DNA from 4 places in the Pseudoalteromonas sp. S2893 genome. Region 4 is predicted to be linked to each of the others. Evidence: predicted binding sites of a transcription regulator. Region 4 holds the regulator's gene; each other region holds the start of a gene.

Region 1 (6,040 bases), on a different contig from region 4:
ATTAAAGGTAAATAACACACTATGACGGTGCCAATGTTGATAAAGGGCATTAACGTTTTGTAAATAATGGTGCTGTACGCTAAATCCCAAAGGTGACGGTCAACTAATCTGAATAATTGTAATATAGGTGCGCCAATAACCACTAACTGACCAATAACGCATTGCCATAAATAAACTTTATCTTTTATTCCCCAATAAGCTATTAACGCCATCCATATAATATCGGTAGCCGCCCATACTAAATAACGATAGATATAAATATCGTCAAACTCTCTCAAGCTAGAGGCTGTTATCCCCCCAAAGAAGAAAAAAGCGACGGTCAGTGATGCAAACCTAAAGGCTAAGTAATCTTTAAATATAAAAAATATTAAAAGAGCCGGGCTTAGCATAAAGACCCAGCTTTTACTTAAAATACTAACGAAATACAAAAACCAATCAGGCAAAATGTTTTACCTTATTTTTCTTTTGTATCGTCGTCGGTACCATCACCATTACCTGGCATATCACAATATTTAATTATAACTTTCACAGCACATCCATTACATATGTTAAGGAAATGTACTTTAAGCTAAAATAATGAACTTGCCAAGATACTTAGGCGATTAAGTACCTTAAAAAGAAACTTAATTAGAGAAATTAGCGCCCGCTACTAGCCTAGCGCACATCAATAGGGTCTGACTCTTTAGCCTTACCTTGTAAGATTGATATTTCTACTCGGCGATTTCGGCGTCTATCTTCGTTTGAATCATTCGGCACAAGTGGACGAGTATCAGCACGCCCTACTACCATCATACGGTTTTTATCAAACCCTTGTACCGTTTGTAATTCGCTTGCTACTGCTACAGCACGCTTTGACGATAAGTCCCAGTTATTAATATATAACTCGTTAGAAACCTGAAAATCATCGGTGTGACCCGATACCGTAATTTCACCAGGTACATCTTTTAATAACTCACCAATATCTTGAATTATGGGCTTAAACTTAGGTTGTAAAAAAGCACTGCCAGAGGGAAATGAGCCATTTTCACGGATACGAATAATGATTTGCTGCCCTAAAGATTCAAGCTCGATTGCACCGTCGATAATTTGTTTTTCGAGCTGTTGCGCTATTTTTTTTACTAACTCGTTAGTTTGTTCTTGATCGGCGGCTGAAGTTGCTTGCTCTGAAGATTGCTGCTGCGATGTACTACGTGACTCGCCACCACGTTTATCGCCACGTTGCTCTTGTCTACCACCAGCAGAGCTTTCATCACCCGCTTGAAACTCTAACATTTGCTGGGTCATTTCAACCGTTTGTTGCTGAATGGTTTCTATCGGGGTAGGTTCAGGCTTACCAGGGGTAAATTCCATAGCAATAACCGAGGTCCCTTTAGGGATATCTTTTACTTCTATTTTGTTTTGCACACCAAATGCAAACTTCATCGAGCCTGCTATTTGCTTAAATTTAAGTACATCCATTTCTGAAAACGCGAGCAAAAGTACAAAAAAGCACATTAAAAGCGACATTAAGTCGGCAAATGTTCCCATCCAAGCAGGCAAACCTGGGGGTGGGCATTTGCACTCTTGATCAGACATGGTTACTCCTCGGTATCTACTTTGCGCTTAGACTCAGCAAGGTAGTTTTTCAAAATACCTTCAATTACTTTCGGGTTTTGGCCGTCTTGAATACCTAAAATAGCATCCAGTATTAGACGCTGATTCATGGCCTCTTCGTCTTTACGAAGCTCCAGTTTTACCTGAATAGGAATAGCCACTACATTTGCTAAAAATGCACCATATAAAGTAGTTAATAATGCCACCGCCATTGCGGGGCCAATGGCTTTAGGGTCATCCATGTTAGATAACATAGCAACTAAGCCTATTAACGTTCCTATCATACCCATTGCTGGGGCTATATCGGCAAGTGACTTAAATAAACCGGCGCCCAGTTCGTGACGAGTTGTGGTTAAAGAAATGTCTTTTTGAAGCGTGGCACGAACTACATCAGCATCGTGACCATCAACAAGCATATCTACACCTTTGCGCATAAAAGGGTTTGGTATTTCGGCTTCTTCGAGGGCTAAAAACCCCCCTTTACGGGCTGAATCAGCAAGTTCAACTGCTTTTTCTATCAGCTCTTCTGGCGATTCGATTTTAAACATAAATGCTTTACCAACAACCTTACCTATGCCCAAAAACTGCGACAAGGTAAAGTTTGATAACACAATAAATAGTGAGCCACCAAATACAATTACACTAGAAGGCGCATCGGCAAACATCCCCATTTCACCGCTACTACTCATAAACATGGACATGACAATTAAACCAATTGCGCCAAGGATCCCAATTATGGTTGCTAAATCCACATTTCCTCCAAAGTATTATACTTTGTTATTCAAACTTTTATTATTAACTGCTTATCGGCAAGATACTGAAATACTTAAGCCATTTTTGAAAAAAGTGTAAAACACTGTGTTTGGCCTAATTTTAGATCAAGATACCCTACTCGCCTAGCGACTGATTAATTTTATTGTACACAGTGAGCACTAATACGCATCTTATACATGGTAAAAATACGATTTAAACTGATATAACTCAAAAAACAACGATCATCCTTTGACCTAGTTTAGCATTCCCCCTAAAATTGGCTCCTAAATTTATCATGCTGGCTGAAATTAAACATGGCGACTAAAAAACCTGAAAACCTAAGTTTTGAACAAGCACTCGAAGAACTATCAACCATTGTCGGTGAAATGGAACAAGGTGATTTATCGCTTGAGCAGTCGTTAAAGCAATTTGAGCGTGGTATAGCCTTAGCTAACGCCTCAACGGGTAAGTTACAACAAGCAGAACAAAAAGTGTCTATTTTGATGGGTAATGACGAAAAAGCAGCGCTTACTTCATTTAACAACGATATGGAATAACCGTGAGCATACAAGAAAAAATAGAATGTGCTCAACAAGATGTCGTAAAGACCCTGCAACAGTACTTTGATCAACCCCTTGATACCGCACACACAGTAAAAGAAGCCACCCAGTACGGCTTATTTAACGGTGGCAAGCGTTTACGCCCCTTTTTAGTCTACGCAAGTGGCGAAATGCTCGGAGCTAATAAGCAAGATTTAGATATTCTTGCTGCTGCTATTGAGTGTATTCATAGCTACTCGTTGGTGCACGATGATTTACCAGCCATGGATGATGACGACCTTCGCCGTGGACGCCCAACTTGCCATATAGAGTTTGACGATGCGCATGCAATTTTAGCAGGCGATGCACTACAAACATTAGCCTTTGAACTTATCTCGGCTCACAATTTCACCTGCAGCGCATCAACACAAGTAAAAATGATCAGCGCACTGGCTAAAGCATCGGGGCTTGAAGGCATGGTAGGCGGGCAAGGGCTAGATATTGCAGCCACAGATAAAGTGATTACAGTACAACAGCTTGAACGAATTCATAAATTAAAAACGGGTGCCTTAATCAACTGTGCCATTACATTGGGTGCATTATGTAGCGAAAAAGCAGACAAACAAACCTTAGAAAACTTACGTGTTTTTGGGTATGCTATAGGGCTGGCATTTCAAGTGCACGACGACATTTTAGATGTTGAAGGTGACACATTTACTTTAGGTAAGCCACAAGGCTCTGATTTAGCTGCTAATAAAGCAACTTATCCGGCCCTATTAGGTATGCAAGGTGCCAAGCAAATGGCGCAAAATTTAATAGAGCAAGCGCATCAAGCATTAAACAAAATAGATGCTGATACCTCTACTCTAGCGGCGCTGGCAAACTACCTGATTAAACGTGACCATTGAGTGTTACATATACGTATTGCCATTTAGCACTGACATTATTACTCAACAGCGGTAACAACTAATAAGTTAGCACCGGTGTTAGCGAAGGATAAAATAAATACCATGACACTTGATAGTAGCAAGTATCCATTACTTAACTTGGTTGACGAACCAGCCCACTTACGCGATATAGCGCAAGATAAACTCCCTGCGTTTAGCAACGAGTTACGAGACTATTTACTCAACTCTGTTTCGCAAAGTAGCGGCCATTTAGCGTCTGGTTTAGGAACTGTTGAACTTACCGTTGCTCTACATTATGTGTATAACACACCAGAAGATCGCCTTGTATGGGATGTAGGCCATCAAGCGTACCCGCATAAAATTTTAACGGGACGACGCGATTTAATGCATACAATTCGTCAAAAAGACGGATTACATCCATTCCCTTTTCGTGAAGAAAGCCAATACGATACCTTTAGCGTAGGCCATTCAAGTACCTCTATTTCGGCAGCACTTGGTATGTCTATTGCGGCTCAAAAAGAAGGCAAAGGCCGCAAAACTGTTGCCGTTATAGGCGATGGTGCCATTACAGCAGGTATGGCATTTGAAGCCATGAACCACTTAGGCGATGTAAAATCTGACATGTTAATCATTTTAAATGATAACGAAATGTCGATTTCTGAAAACGTCGGAGCGTTAACTAATCACTTTGCGCGTATTTTATCTGGCAGCTTTTACACAAACATTCGCGAAGGCAGTAAAAAGTTACTCTCTGGCGTGCCTCCTGTTAAAGAGCTTGCCAGTAAAGTAGAAGAGCACCTAAAAGGAATGGTTATTCCAGGTACCTTTTTTGAAGAACTAGGTCTTAATTACATTGGCCCAATTGATGGCCACGATGTAAATATGCTCGTAGATACACTGCGTAATATGCGTAATTTAAAAGGGCCTCAGCTTTTACATATAAAAACCCAAAAAGGAAAAGGCTATAAACCCGCAGAAGCTGATCCTATTGGCTATCACGGTGTGCCAAAGTTTGACCCTAATACATCAAGCTTACCTAAATCTAAACCTGGCGCCGCCACTTTCTCTAAGGTGTTTGGTGATTGGTTGTGTGATATGGCCGAGCAAGATAAAAAATTAATGGCTATTACGCCGGCAATGCGTGAAGGCTCAGGTATGGTGCGTTTTTCAAAAGAACACCCAGAGCAGTATTTTGATGTAGCCATAGCAGAGCAGCACGCTGTCACATTGGCCGCCGGTTTTGCCTGTGAAGGGTTAAAACCCGTTGTAGCTATTTACTCGAGCTTTTTACAACGTGCGTATGATCAACTTATCCATGATGTTGCACTGCAAAACTTACCTGTGCTTTTTGCTATAGACCGCGCTGGTATTGTAGGCGCCGACGGCGAAACACACCAAGGTGCGTACGACTTAAGCTTTATGCGCTGTATTCCAAACATGGTTATTATGGCCCCAAGTGATACTAACGAGTGCCGCCATATGCTTTATACCGGTTATAAGGCTAATTGCCCTGTAGCAGTTCGCTACCCTCGTGGTAGTGCCGGTACTGCTGATATTCAAAGCGAAATGACGCTACTGGAAATAGGCAAAGCCAATACCATTAAACAAGGCGCTAAAATTGCTATTTTATCCTTTGGTACTTTGCTTGAAAACGCGCAACTTGCTGCAAATGAGCTAGGTGCAACGCTAGTTAATATGCGCTTTATTAAGCCACTTGATACAAGTTTATTAGATGAGCTTAGCCAAACTCATGATGTAATAGTAACGCTTGAAGACAACGCTATTTGTGGTGGCGCAGGCTCAGCGGTTAATGAATATTTAGCAGCGCAAAAAGCCAACCTAAAAGTGCTTAACTTAGGTATTCCTGATGAATTTATTAAGCACGGCACACAAGCGCAAATGCACGATGAAATGGGTTTAGGCGAACAAGGCATTTTAAATTCAATAAAATCGTTTATCGCTTAATTATTTTTGCTAGCTAGTTTTTAAAGGGAGCCTGGTGGCTCCTTTTTTGTTTTTTATTTTTAAATATTTGCATCCAATGTGTATTTCTACGCGTTATCTCTATGAGGTTAACACAGTAAATAGTACGTACTGAGGAGTATAAACAGGCACGTTATTTACTTTCATTTGATGGAATATTAAAAGGTAAAAATGATGAAAAAAGCTAATTTAACTCACCTTCATGCACAAAACAGTTCACTTAAACGCCCCCTTTGTTTTTCAGCATTAGCGCTTGGGATAGTA
Region 2 (6,040 bases), on a different contig from region 4:
GACCTTGCAACGTCAATGGAACGTTTATCATCAGGTATGCGTATCAACAGCGCAAAAGATGATGCGGCAGGCCTACAAATTTCAAACCGTTTAACTTCACAAGTAAATGGTTTAGCAGTAGCACAGCGTAACGCTAACGATGGTATCTCAATGGCACAAACTGCTGAAGGTGCAATGAGTGAGTCTACAAGCATATTACAACGTATGCGTGAACTAGCACTACAATCTGCTAACGGTTCAAACTCTTCAGAAGACCGTGAAGCACTGCAAAAAGAAGTGTCTGCATTACAAGTTGAATTAACACGTATCGCAGAAACAACATCATTTGGTGGTCAGCAATTATTGGATGGTAGTTTTGGTTCTAAGTCTTTTCAAATTGGTGCTAATTCTAATGAAACAATTAACGTGTCACTTTCAAGTGTTGCAGCTAACAAAATTGGTACAAATCAAATAAACCTTCAATCAGCAGCAGCAGGTGGTTTTGGTCAAGCGACTACTGCAGCGGGAACGCTACCAGCAACAAGTGCTGTAGCAGGTAGTACTATTGATATTTCTGGTCGTGAAGATTCAACTGTAAATATTGCAGCTGGCGCAACCGCAAAAGAAGCAGCTGCGGCAATCAATAGTGCGACAAGTACAACAGGCGTTACAGCACAAGCAAGAACAGAAGCAAATTTAAGTTTTAATACAGCAGCTGCGGCCGATGAAACAGTAAGTTTAGATTTAAACGGAGAAAAACTTTCTTTTGTAGCAACAGGTAGTGCTGATGGTGATAACCAAGCTTTGGCTGAGGCAATAAACGCTAAAACAGACGAACACGGTGTTTCAGCTTCTATCGACAACGGTGTGCTGTCTATTTCAAATAACGATGGTGATGATATTACCATTGAGAATGTTACAGATACTGCAGCTACTTCAACGGTTAGCATTGCAGTGACACCTCAAGGTTATGATGGTACTGATGGCATAGCAACAAACTTGGTTGATGGAACTGGCGCTACGCGAATTACTGGCGGCGTACAAGTGAATTCATCTGAAGTATTTACTGTAACACCAAATGATGCGTCTTATGCTCCAGCAGCAGAAACCACAAGTAAACTTGTTGATGTTGATTCAATTGATATTCTGTCTCAAAAAGATTCACAAGATGCACTAGCAATTATCGACAACGCAATTGCGAACATCGATGCTCAGCGAGCTGGTTTAGGTGCGGTTCAAAACCGTTTTGACCACACTATTAGTAACCTTGCTAACATTGAAGAAAACGTATCTGCATCACGTAGCCGTATTCAAGATACAGACTTTGCAACTGAAACTGCAGAGATGACGAAAAATCAAATCTTGCAACAAGCAGGTACGTCAATCTTATCGCAAGCGAATCAGTTGCCACAAACAGCACTTAGTTTACTAGGTTAATAAGTAAAACGTTATAGCTTAATGTGTAGCTAGCTAGTACATAAAGTCAGTATTAGTTTTAAAACAAGGAGGTGGCTTTAGCTACCTCCTTTTGTGGTTTAAGGGTATAAATTAAGCTATTGTTAGTTTAATAACTATACAAGTTCGGCAAAATTTAGGAGGCGTTATGAACACTATTACTTCAAACGCAGAAGTTACGATAGCATCAACATCTTTAACTGGTGAAGATAAACAAGTAGGGCAGTCTGGAGCGACATTGACTCAGCGCGCTGTTGATGACGTAAATAAAACGGATGAACAAGGCTTGCAAAACCAGTTAAACAATCAATATACGCAGCAAAGCTCTGAGGGCAATAGTTCACAAAACCAACAACTTGAGCGTGAACAGCTTGAAAAAGTGGCGCAACAATTGCAGGAGTTTATGGGAGAGATGAGCCGTAGCCTGCAATTTCAAGTTGATGAAGACTCAGGCCGTGACGTTATTAAAATACTTGATAAAACCAGTGGTGATGTCATTAAGCAATACCCTTCGGAAGAAGTGTTAAGCTTAGTGTCAAAGCTTTCTGAATCTGCGGGTATTTTAATCGATCAAACAGTTTAGTCTTCGTATAGTTGATATATTATTAGTTACGTTTTTTGGGGTTTAAAGAGGTGAAGTATGTCTATTTCGTTTAATGGTTTGGGCTCTGGCTTAGCCGTGTCAGATATAGTTGATGCGCTAGTTAATGCTGAGCAGGCTCCAGCTGAGGCTCGTTTAAACACTCAAGAAAGCAATTTAACTACCGACATTTCTGCTGTAGGCGCTCTAAAGTCAGCTTTGGAACAAGTGCAAACAGCAATGGAAGCGTTAGGGGATGCAGATAACTATCAAAAGCGCAGTACGTCAGGCAATGATGATTTTGTCTCTATCAGTGCTGATGAAGACGCCCAGCCAGGTGGTTATTCTGTAAAGGTTAATAACCTTGCTACAGAGCATAAAATACTATCAGAAGCATTTGATGCTGACGCTGCAGTGGGTGAAGGTACTATGACATTCAGTTCAGGCGAGAATAGTTTTGATATTGAAGTATCAGATACCGCTACCTTAAGTGAAATAAGAGATGCAATTAACGACAGCAGCGATAACGACAGCATAAACGCAACAATAATAACAGATGATACCGGTCAGCATTTAGTGCTGGCAGCTAAAAATAGTGGGCTTGAGAACGAGATTAAAGTCGAGGTAACCGATACTGATGGTAATAACACCGACACTAATGGATTGTCTCGTTTAGCCTTTGATTCTGCTGGTGTTCAAAATGCCTCAGAAATTATTGCTGCAACCGATGCATCAATTACTATCGATGGCTCCCTCACAGTTAGTAGTTCTTCAAATACGTTTAATGATGTTATAGACGGTATAACAATCACCGCTAAAAAAGCTCAGGGTACTGATGATGATTTAAGTGATATATCGGTAACCGAAAATAATAACAATATCCAATCGGGCTTAAACAATTTTATTTCTAGTTACAATGAATTACTTGAACTTAGTAATAACTTAGGGGCATCAAGCGAAGATGGTGCTGGTGTAATGGCCGGTGATTCGTTACTACGCGGTGTAATGTCTAAATTGCGAGAGCAGATTACCGACTCTGTAGATTTAGGCAATGGCAACTCATTATCACTTTCGCAATTAGGTGTTGAAGCCGATCGTTATGGAGTATTGACGCTTAATACCGAGACTTTAAATGAAAAAATTGATGAAGATGTCGACTTAGTGCAGCAGTTTTTTGTAGGCTCTGATGAAGACGAAGGCGGCTTTGCCCAATCGTTTGATGAGTTAATGAGTTTTTATACTGACTCTGACGGCATTATCCAAAACCGTATCGACAGTAAAACAAATCAATTAGAAGATATTGATGAACAGCGCGAAAGCCTGACAAGTAAAATGGAATCGTTATCTTCTCGATTATATGCTCAATACAACGCCATGGATTTATTGGTAGCGAGCTTAAACTCGACAAGTAGTTACGTGCAAGCGCAGCTTGAAAATATGCCTGGTGTGGTGAGTAATAATTCTTAATTTTCCATATTAATTATGAACATAAAAAAACCGTTTAAAAACGGTTTTTTTATGTCTAAATATTGCCTTTAAGAAGCTTAGTAAGTTTAAAGTTGCTAGAGGTAGCTAAACCGATTTATAAGCCGAGATTGCTTTACCTGTTTTTTTTTGCTTAATTATGGCTTTAGATGATTCATTTTTTACAGCATTTGCCTGTTTGCTAATGTTGTTGATGTTGGCTTGCACAACCATAAGTTGCTCGGCGGTAGGCGGGTTATCGCTTTCGCACCAGCGCTTAAGCTCACTATTTAAAGTATCCATAATAGGGGGAGCTTCATCAGCGTTATTGCTTTGCACTAATAATTCGATTCTGCTGAGCAATTGATTAATATGCTCAGCTTTGCTTGTTTCCTCTAAAGCCATTAGCTTATACCGCAGGATTACGCTGATCGACAGGAATGCTATCCCACCCTTCTTTAATTTCTTTAATAATGCCAGCTACTTCAGAAATAATCTCAATATCATTGTCAACATTTGCTTGCACAAGGCGTCTTTGGCAGTAGTCATAAAGTGCTAATAAATTATTTGAAATACTCGGATCTTGTTCCACTTCTAAATTAAGCGCGTCTTGTAATGCACCTAAGAGTAAAATACAGGCAGAGATGTTTTCGCCTTTTTTTTCTATTTCTTTGCGCTCAATAAACCCTTTAGTAGCGGCCAAGCGGCCAATTATGTTACTAAAAATAAGGTTAATTTGCTCATAGGGCGCCATTTCTGCGATGTTGCTGGCGCGCACTTGAGAATATTTTTTTAATGAAACATGAGCCATGGAAAATCCTAAATAAATATGTGAAATCGTCTGTACGTAACAAAAGCAATATTAATGCCAAACATATTGCATTTATTTAGTTATCGGCATTGTTGCTTTCAACTTAAGTTAATTATAGTTTATATTTTTGACCTACGTAGATTTATGCACTAAGTAAAAAACAAGACATGGCATTAGCTTTAAGTATTAAACAACAAAACAATACTTAAGTTTTAATTATTAAGTATTATTGTTTTATAGCGATGTCTATTTTTTGGCGTTTATGTCAAAAAACCGCCGCTATTACTTGCATCCATACAGATCTCGCTTACAATTTAGCTAATAAAATGAATTAGTGAAATTATGGCTCGCTAACTATGATCTTGATTTTAGATAATAATAATAACCGTGCAATAGGATTACATGCATCACTTACCTTTATTGGGGAAGCTGTGAAGTTACTTGACGAAAGTGATTTTGAGCAAGTATCTAGTAAGTATCAACAACAAGAATGCATTGTTATTTTAGGTGCATTGCAAGGCTTAGATCATGAAAGCTTAATTAAGCGTTTTCCAACCCTGCCTTTTTTACTGATTGGTGAAACACTCAAGCCCTTATTAAGTATTGCTAATGTGGTGGGCTTAATTTGTGAGCCGTTTAATCACGAAGTAACCACACAGTTATTACACGACTGCCAACAGTACCAACGTATGTTGCCTGGTAGCCACAAGCAGCATAAACCACACAAAACATTTGATGGTTTAGTTGGCGAAACCGATGCTGTTAAAAACGTACGCTTTTTAATTGAGCAAGTGGCTAAAACCGATGCAAATGTGCTTATTTTAGGCGAGTCGGGTACAGGTAAAGAGGTGGTTGCGCGTAACGTGCACTTATTATCTAAACGCAATACAGGGCCGTTTGTACCAGTAAACTGTGGTGCCATTCCAGGAGAGCTTCTTGAAAGTGAGTTATTCGGCCATGAAAAAGGGGCGTTTACCGGCGCTATTTCTGCACGTAAAGGGCGGTTTGAATTAGCTCAAGGCGGTACGCTGTTTTTAGATGAAATTGGCGATATGCCACTGCAAATGCAAGTTAAGCTACTTCGCGTATTACAAGAGCGCAGCTACGAGCGTGTAGGTGGCACAAAAGCTATTCAAGCAGATGTACGGGTGATTGCCGCTACTCATCGCAACCTTGAGGAAATGATTGAAAAGGGCAGCTTTAGGGAAGATTTATATTACCGTTTAAACGTGTTTCCTATTGAAAACCCGTCTCTTAATGAACGTGCTGATGACATACCTTTATTACTTAAAGAGTTAATGCGCCGTGTTAATGAGCAAAGTGGTACGTCGGCTAAATTTACAGAACGCGCGGTTGAGAGCCTAAAAGAGCATGCTTGGCCTGGTAATATTCGAGAGCTTGCTAATTTAGTGGAGCGCATGGTGATTATGTTCCCTGAAAAAGTAGTGGATGTACCCGATTTACCCAATAAATATCGCTACATCGAGGTAGACGCATACGAGCCAGAGTACCCTGAAGAGCTACTTGAAAAAGATGCCTTTAACGATATTTTTAGCTCAGGTTTTAGCGATTATGATAATGAACCTGAGCCTGAATTTAGCCAACCGGGATCTGGCATATTACCCGAAGAAGGTATAGAGCTTAAAGAGTATTTAGCAGAGCTTGAAATAAGCTTAATTACCCAAGCGTTAGAGCGTTTTGATTACGTTGTTGCGCGCGCCGCAGAAATATTAGGTGTAAGGCGTACAACG
Region 3 (6,040 bases), on a different contig from region 4:
ACACTTACACCGTAACCTACGATGAAAAACGCGGCGAAAGCCGAGGCCCCCGTTCGCGTAAAATTGCCCACGAAGATTTAGAAATGGGCGATTGTATAGACTGTAACTTGTGTGTACAGGTGTGCCCTACAGGGATAGATATTCGTAATGGTTTGCAAGCCGAGTGTATAAACTGTGGTGCATGTATTGATGCCTGCGATGGTGTAATGGATAAAATGAATTACCCGCGTGGTCTTATTTCTTATACTACAGAGCGCAATCTCGAAACACCTGAAAATAAAACCAACCCACTGCGAGCTAAAATCATAGGTTACACGGTCATACTGGTGGTGCTTACCAGTGCGCTGGTGGCTAACATTGCATTTAGAAAGCCTATGGACTTTGACATAATACGAGACCGTAACCAACTGTATCGTGTTGACTTTAATGGCTTGGTAGAAAACACCTATACATTAAAAGTAATCAACAAGGCGCAGTACGAGCAAACCTTTAATATTGATGTTCAAGGCCTTGAAAACTTTAAGTACATTGGCAAGCAAACATTTACAGTGCAAGCAGGGCAATCGCATAATGTGCCACTGTCACTTGTAATGGACCCGTATGATTTAAAAGTGCCAATGACGGAGTTTAACTTTGTACTTTCACCGGTTAATGACCCCGATGAAAGCATATCGCAACCGAGTAACTTTTTTAAAGCGCGATAAACACACTAACAAAAGCGGGGTAACCCGCTTTTTACATTAAGAAGCCCATGAGTAAATTTAGTTTTGAAGATTTAACGCCCGACTTAATTCTCGATGCAATAGAAAGCGTTGGTATATATGCAGAGTCAGGTTTATTAGCACTTAATAGCTACGAAAACAGAGTCTACCAATTTAAGGCGGAAGATGGCCTGCGCTACGTTGTTAAGTTTTACCGCCCAGAGCGCTGGAGCAAAGCGCAAATACAAGAAGAGCACGACTTTGCATTTGAATTAGCTGAGGCCGAAGTACCCGTTGTTGCACCCATTAAGCACAACGGAGAAAGCTTATTTGAGCACCAAGGTTATGTATTTGTGTTATTTCCAAGTGTAGGCGGGCGACAATTTGAAGTTGATAACCTGGATCAACTTGATGTAATGGGTCGTTTAATTGGCCGTATGCATCAGGTGGCTAAAAGCAAAGCATTTGAGCACAGACCTACCTTTAGCTGCGAAGAATATTTGCATACAGCTAAAGTTCATCTGCAAAAAAGTAATTTGGTACCTATGGGGATCAGCACGGCTTTTTACACCATATTGGACTTGGTTATTGAACAAGCGCAAGCACAGTATAAAAATGTGCAAGGGATCCGCTTACATGGTGATTGCCACGCAGGTAACATTTTGTGGGCAGGCGAAGCACTTATGTTTGTTGATTTAGATGACGCTCGTCAGGGGCCGGCCATTCAAGATTTATGGATGATGCTCAGTGGCGATCGTCAAACACAGCTGTTACAGTTAGACACCCTTGTAAATGCGTATGAAGAGTTTTGTGATTTTGACCACACTCAACTCAAATTAATTGAACCGCTTCGTGCAATGCGTATTATTCACTATATGGGTTGGGTAGCTAAACGATGGAGTGATCCTGCGTTCGTACGGAACTTTTCATGGTTTGCTGAAGACAAATATTGGGAGCAACAAATTTTAGCGCTTAAAGAGCAGTTTGCAGCACTGCAAGAAGCTCCGCTGAAGTTATTGCCATAAAATTTTATTTAAAAAGTACACGAGATACCAATGCTTAAAAAATTGAAACTGAGCCTACTACTTTTATGTTTACCATTTGCAGCCCTTGCTGCACAGTTTGAAGCCGATAACCAGTATACTGTTATTGATGTAGAAAAAAGCGCAGAGCCGCAAGTAACCGAATTTTTCTCGTTTTACTGTCCGCATTGTTTTAAATTTGAGCCTGTTGCAAAGGCAATTGAAAAAAGCCTACCTGAGGGCACTGAATTTATAAAAAATCACGTTAACTTTTTAGGCGGTGTATCACCACAGGCGCAAAGCAACTTAAGCTACGCCTACTTAATCGGTAAAAAACACGGTCAAGCACAAAGTATCAGCGACCAAATTTTTAAAAGTATTCATGTACAGCGCGCACCTTTAACGCAAATGAAAGACGTTAAAAAATTGCTTGAAGTTAACGGTATCGATAGCGCAACGTTTGATCAAGACATTGCCAGCATGCCAATTATTTCAGCTGAGCGTGCAATGCAAGATAAACAAAACAAATATTCAAAACTAGGTGCGCTAACCGGTGTGCCTACCTTTATCGTAAACGATAAATATAAAATAAACATTAACACCATTAATAACCAGCAAGAACTGAATGAGTTAGTTGCTTTTTTACTAACACTTTAATCTCGGAGAACAATAACAATGATCAAATTAGTTAAAGCAGGTTTACTTGCATTACTACTGCCTATGGCTGCGAGCAGTGTAGCCGCCACTTATGAAGAAGGCGTACATTACGATGTGGTTGCAGAGCGCGCGACTAAAAAGCCAGAAGTAAAAGAGTTTTTCTCATTTTATTGCCCTGCTTGTAATAACATGGAAGCGTTAATTGGTGAGTTTAAGCCGAAGCTAGATAAAGACGTTAAATTTAAAAAGAGCCATGTTGATTTTGTCGGTGTTCGCGATCCAGAAAACCAACAAATGATGAGCCAAGCGCTAGCAACCGCGGAAGTACTTCCGCAAAAAGATAAAATTGTTGCGGCTATTTTTAATCACATTCACACTAAGCGCGCTAAATTTAACGAGCTTGCAGATGTAAAAGATGTATTTGTAGCGCAGGGTGTTGATGGCGATAAGTTTGATAAACTATACAAAAGCTTCTCGGTACGTACATTAAGCTCTAAAATGAAGCGTGACCAAAATTACTTTAAAGAAAAAGGCGCGCTACGTGGCGTACCAACCTTTATCGTAAATGGTAAATACAAATTAAATCTAGGCCGTGAGTCTGGTATTACCGCGCCAGAAGATATTAGTAAATTAATTAACTATTTAGCGAACAAGTAAGATTTGCTAAAACAAAAAAAGCTCCGTAAGGAGCTTTTTTTATGGAAGTGATTTAAATTTAACTCACTATTTTCTTTGTAAGAAAACACCCGATTCTATGTGATGCGTATAAGGGAACTGATCAAATATCGCAAAGCGCTTAACATTATGAGTACGGGTTAAGTGATCTAAATCACGCTCAAGCGTTTCTGGGTTGCACGATATATAAATAATGTTCTCGTAGTTGGCCACTAAGTCACAGGTAAGGGTATCCATACCTGCGCGTGGAGGGTCGACTAAAATAGTTTGGCAATCGTAACTTTTTAAATCTATCCCCTCTAAACGCGAAAAGGTACGTTCGCCATTCATTGCCTGGGTAAACTCTTCACTCGACATACGAATTATATCTAAGTTATCTACCTTATTTTTAGCAATGTTGTATTGCGCTGAATGTACAGAAGACTTAGATATTTCAGTAGCCAATACGCGATTAAACGAACCCGCCAATGCAATAGAGAAATTACCATTCCCACAGTAAAGCTCCAGCAGGTCATTACTCAGTGGTTTACATAAGTCTTGTGCCCACTCCAGCATTTTTATATTCACTTTAGCATTAGGCTGCGTAAAGCTATTTTCTACTTGTTGATAAATAAGCTCCTGGCCGTTTACGGTTAAACGCTCAGTAACAAAATCATTGGCTAGTACTTCTTTTTGTTTGCGCGCACGACCGATAAAGTCAATGTTGTATTTGCTGCTCAGTTTTTCTTTCAGGGCTTTTATTTCAGTTAGCCACTGATCATCGAGTGGTTTGTGATAAAGCAAGCTTACTAAAATCTCGCCACTTAATGACGATAAATAATCGATTTGAAACAGCTTACGGCGTAATACTTCACACGACTTTAAATTATCAATCATCACCTGCATAACTTCACCAACTAATGGCGCGGCAGGGTCAAAGGTGTCGACGCGAATTTTTTCTTTCGTGGCCTGATCAAACATAATATGAAATAGATCATCCCCATCGTGCCATACTCTAAATTCAGCACGTTGGCGGTAGTTAATTGGCTCTGAGCTAAACACCTCTAACGCTTGCACACCAAATCGCTTAAATTGCGACGTAATACGCTGCTCTTTTTCATTTAGCTGCGTATCGTACTGTGTGGTATCTATTTTAATCACTGCCATTAATGCTACTACCTTATCTATGAGATCTATTTATCGGCGCTATTGTAGGGAGCGAGCAGTATTTGTCTAGTTTTGCTGATAATAAAGTTGCTGTTTTTTTAAACATGCACTTTAGTTTTGTCACTATTAGCCGATAATAAGCTAAGTACGTAACGGAGGTGGATCATGAAAATCGGTAATTATGGCTATACGCCAAACAACAACGTAAACAAATTCAATAATAAAGAAGCGCTACAGCAGCCAACAATCCAATCTCCGCAAGAAAGTTCATTACAGCGAGGCAGAGAACTTGCTGCAAAAGTGCTTGGCGATAAAATGGCAGAGCAACTAGGTTTACCTGTTGAGCAAAAACAAGCCGATAAACCTTTATTCGATTTTGATGAAATAGTAAAAAATGTACTGGACTTTGTATCTGGCGCAGTTAATAAAGCCAAAGCCAATGGTGCCGATGACGATAAATTAAAAAATATGTTAGATGATGCGCGCACAGGTGTTCAAACCGGTATAGACGAAGCGGTTGATGAACTAAAAGGCACCGGTGTATTTAACGAAGAAATGCAAGAGGGCATCGACAAGTCAAAAGAAGGCATTTTTGAGGGGCTTGATGAGTTTGAGCAAACCCTATTTAACCCACAAGCGGCCAGTGTTAGCGTAAGCCAAGCACAATATGTAAGCATGAGCAGCAATGCCGAGTATAAGTTTACAACAGCCGAAGGTGATGAGGTCAGTATTAGCTTTGCTGATGCATATGAGTCTCAAACAGCGAGCGGGTATCAACAAAGCAATAACAGCGAATCGTTTGCCAGCTCATCGTCGCAATCTCGAGAGCTGTCTTTTTCAATGTCGGTTAATGGTGATTTAAACGAGCAAGAGCAAGATGCCATTAATGCCATGATGGAAGAGCTACAAGGTGTAAGTAAAACATTCTTTAGCGGTGATTTGGATGAAGCATTTGAAAAAGCACAAGAGCTTAGCTTAGGCAGTGAGCAACTCGTTGCATTTTCAATGGATCTTCGCCAAACAAAAACAGTCGCTACCGTTAAAAGTTATGAGCAATATCAGCCAAACCCAACAAAAGAGGTAGCCGATGCGATCGCACCTTTTAATGACGATCTAAAAAATGCATTTGATAAAGCATCGCAACTAGGCCTACAAGATCAGCTTGCCGGTATTATAGAGTGGCTTAACCAAGATCAAGCAGCAGTCGATCAGCTAGTTGATTACACCCAAGCAATGTTTGAAAACCTAAACCAATTAAATTCAGCGGGCGATGCACTCGACGCGCTAAAGTCTGAGCAAAGCTAAACTACTTTCTTTTATAAATACCTCATGGCAAACTGCCGTTCTTAATAAACAGTAGGAACCAAAGTTTGTCAGCCCACATAATGGTATTTGATTCAGGTATAGGTGGCACCACCGTGCTTGAGCATATTCAAAAGCGTATTCCAGATGCACAGTACAGCTACTTTATGGATAATGCGTTACTCCCTTATGGCGCGCAAACCCAGCAAACTATTATAGGGCGTTTGTGCTCACTCATATATTTTATTGAGCACAACGCGCTTAATGTCGACCTTATTGTTATAGCCTGCAATACAGCCTCTACATCAGCCTTAAGTGAAGTACGCAAAATTACATCAATACCTATTGTCGGCGTAGTGCCAGCAATAAAGCCTGCTGCTGAAGTAACTCGCACAAAGCACATCGGCTTATTGGCAACCCCCGCCACAGTTGCAAGCCCCTATACTCATACATTAATAAAAGAACATGCCAGCAACGTAACAGTGAGTTTATATAGCAGTGTTGAGCTGGTGGCATTGGCAGAGCAGTTATTTTTCA
Region 4 (6,040 bases):
AGTGACCACATCAAGATTTGATATCGCCTTACCCATCGCTTCACTGTCTGTATTGGTCGCTAAACTGACCAACCTATTTCGTACTAATACTAACTCGCCAACCATATTCATTATTTGATCTAAACGCTTTGTATCAACACGTACTGTGGTTTCAGCAGGTGGAGGCGTAGCTTTTTTAGGTGCAGCGCTACTCGCTGGTTTTTCAGCCACTTTAGGTGTAGGCGCAGCGGCTTTTGCCGCCGGAGCTTGTTTTACTGCAGGTGCTGGCGTAGGTTTTGCTGGCGTTTGTGCTACAGGTGCAGCCTTAGGTGGCTGCGGTGCAGGTGTGTCAGCTTCTTTTGATTCTGGTGCGGCACCTTTACCATGCAATTCATCAAGCAGTGCTTCAAATTCATCATCGCTGATTTCATCATCACCGCTATCATTTGTAACAGCCGCTGGTGGTGCTGTGTGTTTTACTTCTGGCTCACTGCTTGAAGTATCTCCTGCAACCGGACCAAAACTACCTACACCGTGTAATTCATCTAATAAACTGTCAAATTCATCATCGGTAATATCTGAACTTGAATCTGGCTCTGCACTTGGTTGCGACACTGGGCTTTGCCCTTTGCCGTGTAGCTCATCGAGTAAGCTTTCAAATTCATCTTCTGTAATTTCATCAATTTGCGTGCTATCTGCTGAAGGGCTTGAACCTGCCACATCAAATAGTTCATCAAATGCAAATGGGTCTTCATCATCTGTTGCGCTAACGGGAGCTGCGGGTTCTTGTTCAACAACTTCGGGGGCTGTTTCAGTAAGCTCGTCATCCGTAGGCGGTTGACCAAGTTTGTGAAGGGTTTCTAATAATTGAGGGTCTGCTGGGTCTGGCTGTTCGCGGTTTTGAATAGTGGCAAACATTTCATTAATGGTATCTAGTGCTTGTAAAATCACATCCATTAATTCTGAATTAACAGTTCTAACCCCTTGGCGTAAGAGATCAAATACGTTTTCAGCACCATGACAGGCATCAACAAGCTCAGTCATAGCTAAAAAGCCTGCCCCCCCTTTTACGGTATGAAAGCCCCTAAAAATAGCATTTAGTAACTCAGTATCTTCTGGGTTATTTTCTAGCTCAACTAACTGTTCAGATAAAAGCTCTAGGATTTCTCCAGCCTCTACAAGAAAGTCTTGTAAAATATCTTCATCGACTTCAAAGCTCATGCAGTTACTCTCCTCTTAGAAGCCCAAACTTGATAATAGGTCATCGACCTCGTCTTGGTCAGATACAACATCATTTCGCGACTCTTTATCAATAATAGGGCCTTCAGGACCTGCTAATGTTTGTGCGGCAACCAGTTCTTCTGTTTCTTGTTGTTCTTTACTTTCAACAATGCTGTCATCTTGTGCAGCAAATGCTGTTAAAAGGTGGATTAAACTTTCTTCTACTTCTCTGACTAATTCAATTACACGGCGGATAACCTGGCCGGTTAAATCTTGAAAATCCTGAGCCATTAGTACATTGGTCATTAAAGTTTGCAACTCATCGGTTTTATGATGAGAGCTGTTCATAAACTTGTCGATGCTGTGGCATAAGGTTTTAAACTCGCCCAGCTCTATTTCGCGGTTCATAAGCCTATCCCAAGTAGGCTTAATATGTGCAATTTCATCTGCTAGCTGCTGCGCAATAGGAAGGCTTGCTTCGACCGCATCCATTGTCTTATTAGCTGCATTTTCTGTCATTTCCATGACATAGTTTAAGCGCTTTTTCGCATCCGGTATTGCATCAGTGGTTAAATCGGTTAAACGCGTATCAAGTTCAAAGCTTTTAAGGGCTTCGTGTAATTGGCGTGTTAACTTACCTACTTCAGCAAAAAGCTGCGATTGCTCTTGAGAGGCAGTATCTAAAATTAATTGATCAGCTTTATCTTGCTCACCGTTTTCTAAAAAAACGACGAGCTGACGAGCTTGTTCTAAAGTAATTTGAGGCGCAGCTGGTGCTGACATAAGCCTCTCCTCTCATTAACCTAAGCGTTCAAACACTTTTTCTAATTTAGTTTTCAAAGTACCAGCAGTAAATGGCTTAACAATATAGCCATTAACACCTGCTTGCGCTGCCGCTATTATTTGTTCTTTTTTAGCTTCTGCCGTCACCATTAAAACCGGAATATGTTTTAATTTTTCGTCAGCTCTAATGGCTCTTAGCAAGTCAATACCCTGCATGCCTGGCATGTTCCAATCGGTTACAACAAAGTCAAAAACCTGATTTTGCAACATAGGTAATGCTGTAGAACCATCGTCAGCTTCTTGAACATTCGTGAACCCTAGGTCACGCAACAGATTTTTTATAATACGTCTCATTGTAGAGAAATCATCAACAACAAGAATTTTCATGTTTTTATCCAAAACATCCTCCGGTGAGGTCTTAACCTATAATTTACTTACTACTAGTTTATCCAGTCATTGATTTTTGCTTTGAGCTTAATCATCGCCTGACCATGTATCTGACTTACACGCGATTCACTTACATCGAGTATATGCCCAATTTCTTTTAAATTCATTTCATCGTTGTAATACAAAGAAAGCACCATTGCATCTCGCTCTGGTAAAGACTTTATTGCCTCTAACAATGAATTATTAAACCGTTCATTTTTAACATTATTAAATGGTTTGTCTAGCGCTAAATCTTGACCTGCAGGGCTAATAACATCTTCATCTACCCCTAGGTCTTCTATACCAAGCACTTTACTGGAATTAACATCATTTAAAATATGATGGTATTCTTCTAGCGAAATATCAAGTTTTTCAGCTACTTCAGTATCTTTTGGTTCTCTATTTAAGCTATTTTCTAATTCTGTGATGGTTTCGGCTACTAATCGGCTTTTGCGGTGCACCGAACGTGGTGCCCAATCCCCTCTGCGCATTTCATCAAGCATAGCGCCGCGAATACGAATACCAGCAAACGTTTCAAAGCTTGCCCCTTTACTGGCGTCAAAGTTTTTTGAGGCCTCGATAAGGCCAATCATTCCCGATTGGATTAAGTCATCAAGCTGAACGCTAGGAGGAAGACGAGCTATTAAATGGCACGCCACTTTTTTGACAAGCGACGCGTGCTTTTCAACAATCACATTTAAATTTTGTGTTGATTGATATCCCATAGCTCTTTTCACCGATGTTGTCATAATCAGCCGTTTACTAGCTTCTCAATGAAAAACTCTAAATGTCCTGAAGGTTGATTAGGTATAGGCCATTTTACTGCTTTTGTCGCTAATGTTTTAAACGCGACTGCTGCTGGTGAATTAGGGAAAAGATCGACAATTACTTTTTGTTTGCGCGTAGATTTACGCATATTTTCATCATATGGAATAGTCGCAACAAGCTCCATAGACACATCTAAAAAGCGGTCTGTTACTTTAGAGAGCTTTGCAAAAAGCTCTTGGCCCTCGCGCATACTGCGCACCATGTTTGCAACAATTTTAAATTTATAAACGCCATGCTCGCGGCTAAGTACTTTAATAAGCGCGTAGGCATCAGTAATAGAGGTCGGCTCGTCACACACCACCACCATGACATCTTGCGCTGCACGAGAAAAACTCAGCACCATGTCAGAAATACCAGCGGCGGTATCTACAATTAAAATATCAAATTCGGTATTAAGCTCACTAAAGGCACGAATTAACCCAGCATGCTCAGATGGGGTTAGCTCCACCATACTTTGCGAGCCTGATGTAGCAGGCACGATTTTAATACCGCCTGGGCCTTCAACTAAAATCTCGTCAAGTTCGCACTCGCCTGAAAGGACATGAGATAAGTTTTTTTCAACACGTAGTCCTAGCATTACATCACAATTAGCTAGGCCTAAATCGGCATCTAATACTAATACACGATTACCCTGCTGCCCTAAAGCAATAGCAGTATTTAAAGAGACGTTGGTTTTACCCACTCCTCCTTTACCGCCGGTGACAGCGATAACTTTTACGCCGTTGTTGTTGTTTTGACTCATTTTGCGCAGGCCGCTTGCTTGATCTAATACTGTGTTAATCATACATCCCTACTGTGCTTGACGCCACTGCTTGGTGTCTTGAATGTTGTGCTTTTGCTCTTTTTAAATACAATTGCTCAGCTTTTTTTACTAGTTTTTCAGCATTTGCAACGCGAATATCTTCTGGTACACGCTGACCATTAGTAAGATACCCTATTGGAAGGCGATTTTGAATCGCTATACTAATAATCTCACCTAAACTTAATGATTCATCTAACTTAGTGAAAATACAACCGCTTAGCTGAACCTTTTTAAAATGTCTTACGGTTTCTTGCAGTACATTTATTTGTGCTGTGGCACTTAATACCAAATAACTACGTATATCCACTCGCTGGTTGCGCATTAACGTATTTAATTGCTCTGTAAGGCGTAAATCACGTTGGCTCATACCCGCTGTATCAATTAATACTAGACGCTTATTGCGTAAATGATATAAAACTTCAGCTAATTCATTGGCATCTTTTACTTGTTTAACACCACAACCAATAATACGACCATACGTTGCAAGCTGCTCATACGCACCAATTCTGTATGTATCAGTGGTGATTAGGGCAACTTTGTCGGCGCCATACTTTTGTGCGCCTAATGCGGCAAGTTTAGCAACTGTGGTTGTTTTACCTACACCAGTAGGCCCAACAAGGGCATACACACCCCCTTGGCGAAGAATTTCGTTATTGGTGGTTTGCATTTGATCTTCAACCATTTGCAATAATGCTTTCCAACCTTGCTGACGCGATACGTCATCTGGGATAAAACACGCCATTTGCTCTGCAACGTCTTTATCTATTCCCATCCCAACTAAACGGTCAATCATGCATGCACGTGTAGGGTCACGACGTGCCATATCTTGCTGCATTAAACCCGATACTTGGTGTTCTAGTAACTGGCGAATTGCGTTCATTTCATCACGCATCGCGCTCATTTGGGCGCTTTCGTTGTTATTAGCTTGAGGACGCGGAGCCACAGGCGCATCTAAATCGTCAAAGTCTTGATCTAAGTCATCAAAGCCTAGGCTGTCTGCTTGGGTTTGCATGCGTTTTGGCGCTTCATTTTCGCGTGCAAACATATTTGTCGTACGTGGCTGTGCTGGCTCTTGGTAATGCTCAGACGTATCAATACCTGATTGCGAAAACATAGAGGCTAGCTCAGGAGAGCGAGGGCGTGGCGACTGGCGCTCTAATAAAGCTTGTAAGCTATCAGCTACTTTTGCTTGTGGCTCAGGTTGCGCACGCTTAGGCTCTGGCTTTACAAAGTTATGAGTAGGCTGTTGCACGGCTCTTTGCGGAGCAGGCGCTGCCTGTGGTTGCGCTGCGGCTTTAGGGGCTGCTTTGTCGTAATCTACTGCGGCAACAATTTCTACACCATTAGCGAGTTTTTTGTTCGACATAATAACGGCATCAACACCTAGCTCATCTTTAACTTCTTTCAGTGCGGTGCGCATATCTTTGGCAAAAAAACGTTTAATCTTCATGGTTCAACCCCTGTTAAAATCTTTATTGTTGGCCTACTGAGCTGACAATCTTGATCTGTCTTTCATCTGGTACCTCTTGATAAGACATCACCCTTAAACCCGGTATGGTGTACTTAACAAAACGAGATAACACAGTGCGTAACATTCCTGACGTTAGCAATATTGAAGGTTCTCCGGCCATTTCTTGATTCTGATGCGCTTCGTTTAATGATGTTTGAAGTCGCTCAGCAAGGCTTGGTTCTATTCCGGCACCTTCGTCGCCTGCATTTTGTAATGACTGATGCAACATCTGTTCCAACTCAGGCGCCAAGGTTATGACAGGGATTTCTGATGACATTCCCACAGCGTCTTGAACTATTAAACGGCGCAGCGAAATACGCACTGCAGCTGTTAAAACATCGGCATCTTGGCTACGTGGGCCGTACTCTACAAGGGTTTGAACAATAGAGCGCATATCACGAATAGCCACACCTTCGTTTAATAAATTTTGCAGTACTTTTACAACGGTTGTCAGTGGTAGTACTTCTGGCACTAACCCTTCTACTAAACGT

Evidence for each region. The regulator FliA, encoded in region 4, starts transcription of late flagellar genes. The targets are predictions, from matches to a motif close to CTAAAGNTNNNNNNNNNNNNGCCGATA.
Region 1: a site for FliA is predicted at 2,398-2,424, ahead of pomA (flagellar motor protein PomA). Genes of this name have one in related genera too.
Region 2: a site for FliA is predicted at 4,371-4,397, ahead of fliS (flagellar export chaperone FliS). Genes of this name have one in related genera too.
Region 3: a site for FliA is predicted at 4,311-4,337, ahead of CWC04_RS18815 (DUF5610 domain-containing protein). Genes of this name have one in related genera too.

Annotation. Positions count from the first base shown of each region.
Region 1 is NZ_PNCY01000001.1:154,807-160,846, reverse strand. It holds gene CWC04_RS00740 (hypothetical protein) at 1-443, opposite strand, end outside; gene CWC04_RS00735 (flagellar motor protein MotB) at 655-1,575, opposite strand; gene pomA (flagellar motor protein PomA) at 1,578-2,345, opposite strand; gene CWC04_RS00725 (exodeoxyribonuclease VII small subunit) at 2,661-2,903, shown strand; gene ispA ((2E,6E)-farnesyl diphosphate synthase) at 2,906-3,793, shown strand; gene dxs (1-deoxy-D-xylulose-5-phosphate synthase) at 3,896-5,758, shown strand; gene CWC04_RS00710 (hypothetical protein) at 5,951-6,040, shown strand, end outside.
Region 2 is NZ_PNCY01000048.1:185-6,224, reverse strand. It holds partial or broken gene CWC04_RS20100 (flagellin N-terminal helical domain-containing protein) at 1-855, shown strand, start outside; gene CWC04_RS20095 (flagellin) at 847-1,416, shown strand; gene CWC04_RS17400 (flagellar protein FlaG) at 1,583-2,017, shown strand; gene fliD (flagellar filament capping protein FliD) at 2,075-3,481, shown strand; gene CWC04_RS17390 (hypothetical protein) at 3,587-3,883, opposite strand; gene fliS (flagellar export chaperone FliS) at 3,888-4,289, opposite strand; gene CWC04_RS17380 (sigma-54 dependent transcriptional regulator) at 4,646-6,040, shown strand, end outside.
Region 3 is NZ_PNCY01000066.1:1,242-7,281, reverse strand. It holds gene ccoG (cytochrome c oxidase accessory protein CcoG) at 1-704, shown strand, start outside; gene CWC04_RS18835 (serine/threonine protein kinase) at 752-1,726, shown strand; gene CWC04_RS18830 (thiol:disulfide interchange protein DsbA/DsbL) at 1,757-2,380, shown strand; gene CWC04_RS18825 (thiol:disulfide interchange protein DsbA/DsbL) at 2,399-3,037, shown strand; gene trmA (tRNA (uridine(54)-C5)-methyltransferase TrmA) at 3,104-4,201, opposite strand; gene CWC04_RS18815 (DUF5610 domain-containing protein) at 4,367-5,506, shown strand; gene murI (glutamate racemase) at 5,572-6,040, shown strand, end outside.
Region 4 is NZ_PNCY01000031.1:79,207-85,246, forward strand. It holds gene CWC04_RS15135 (chemotaxis protein CheA) at 1-1,200, opposite strand, end outside; gene CWC04_RS15140 (protein phosphatase CheZ) at 1,216-1,983, opposite strand; gene cheY (chemotaxis response regulator CheY) at 1,999-2,382, opposite strand; gene CWC04_RS15150 (RNA polymerase sigma factor FliA) at 2,424-3,134, opposite strand; gene CWC04_RS15155 (MinD/ParA family ATP-binding protein) at 3,161-4,021, opposite strand; gene flhF (flagellar biosynthesis GTPase FlhF) at 4,014-5,489, opposite strand; gene flhA (flagellar biosynthesis protein FlhA) at 5,512-6,040, opposite strand, start outside.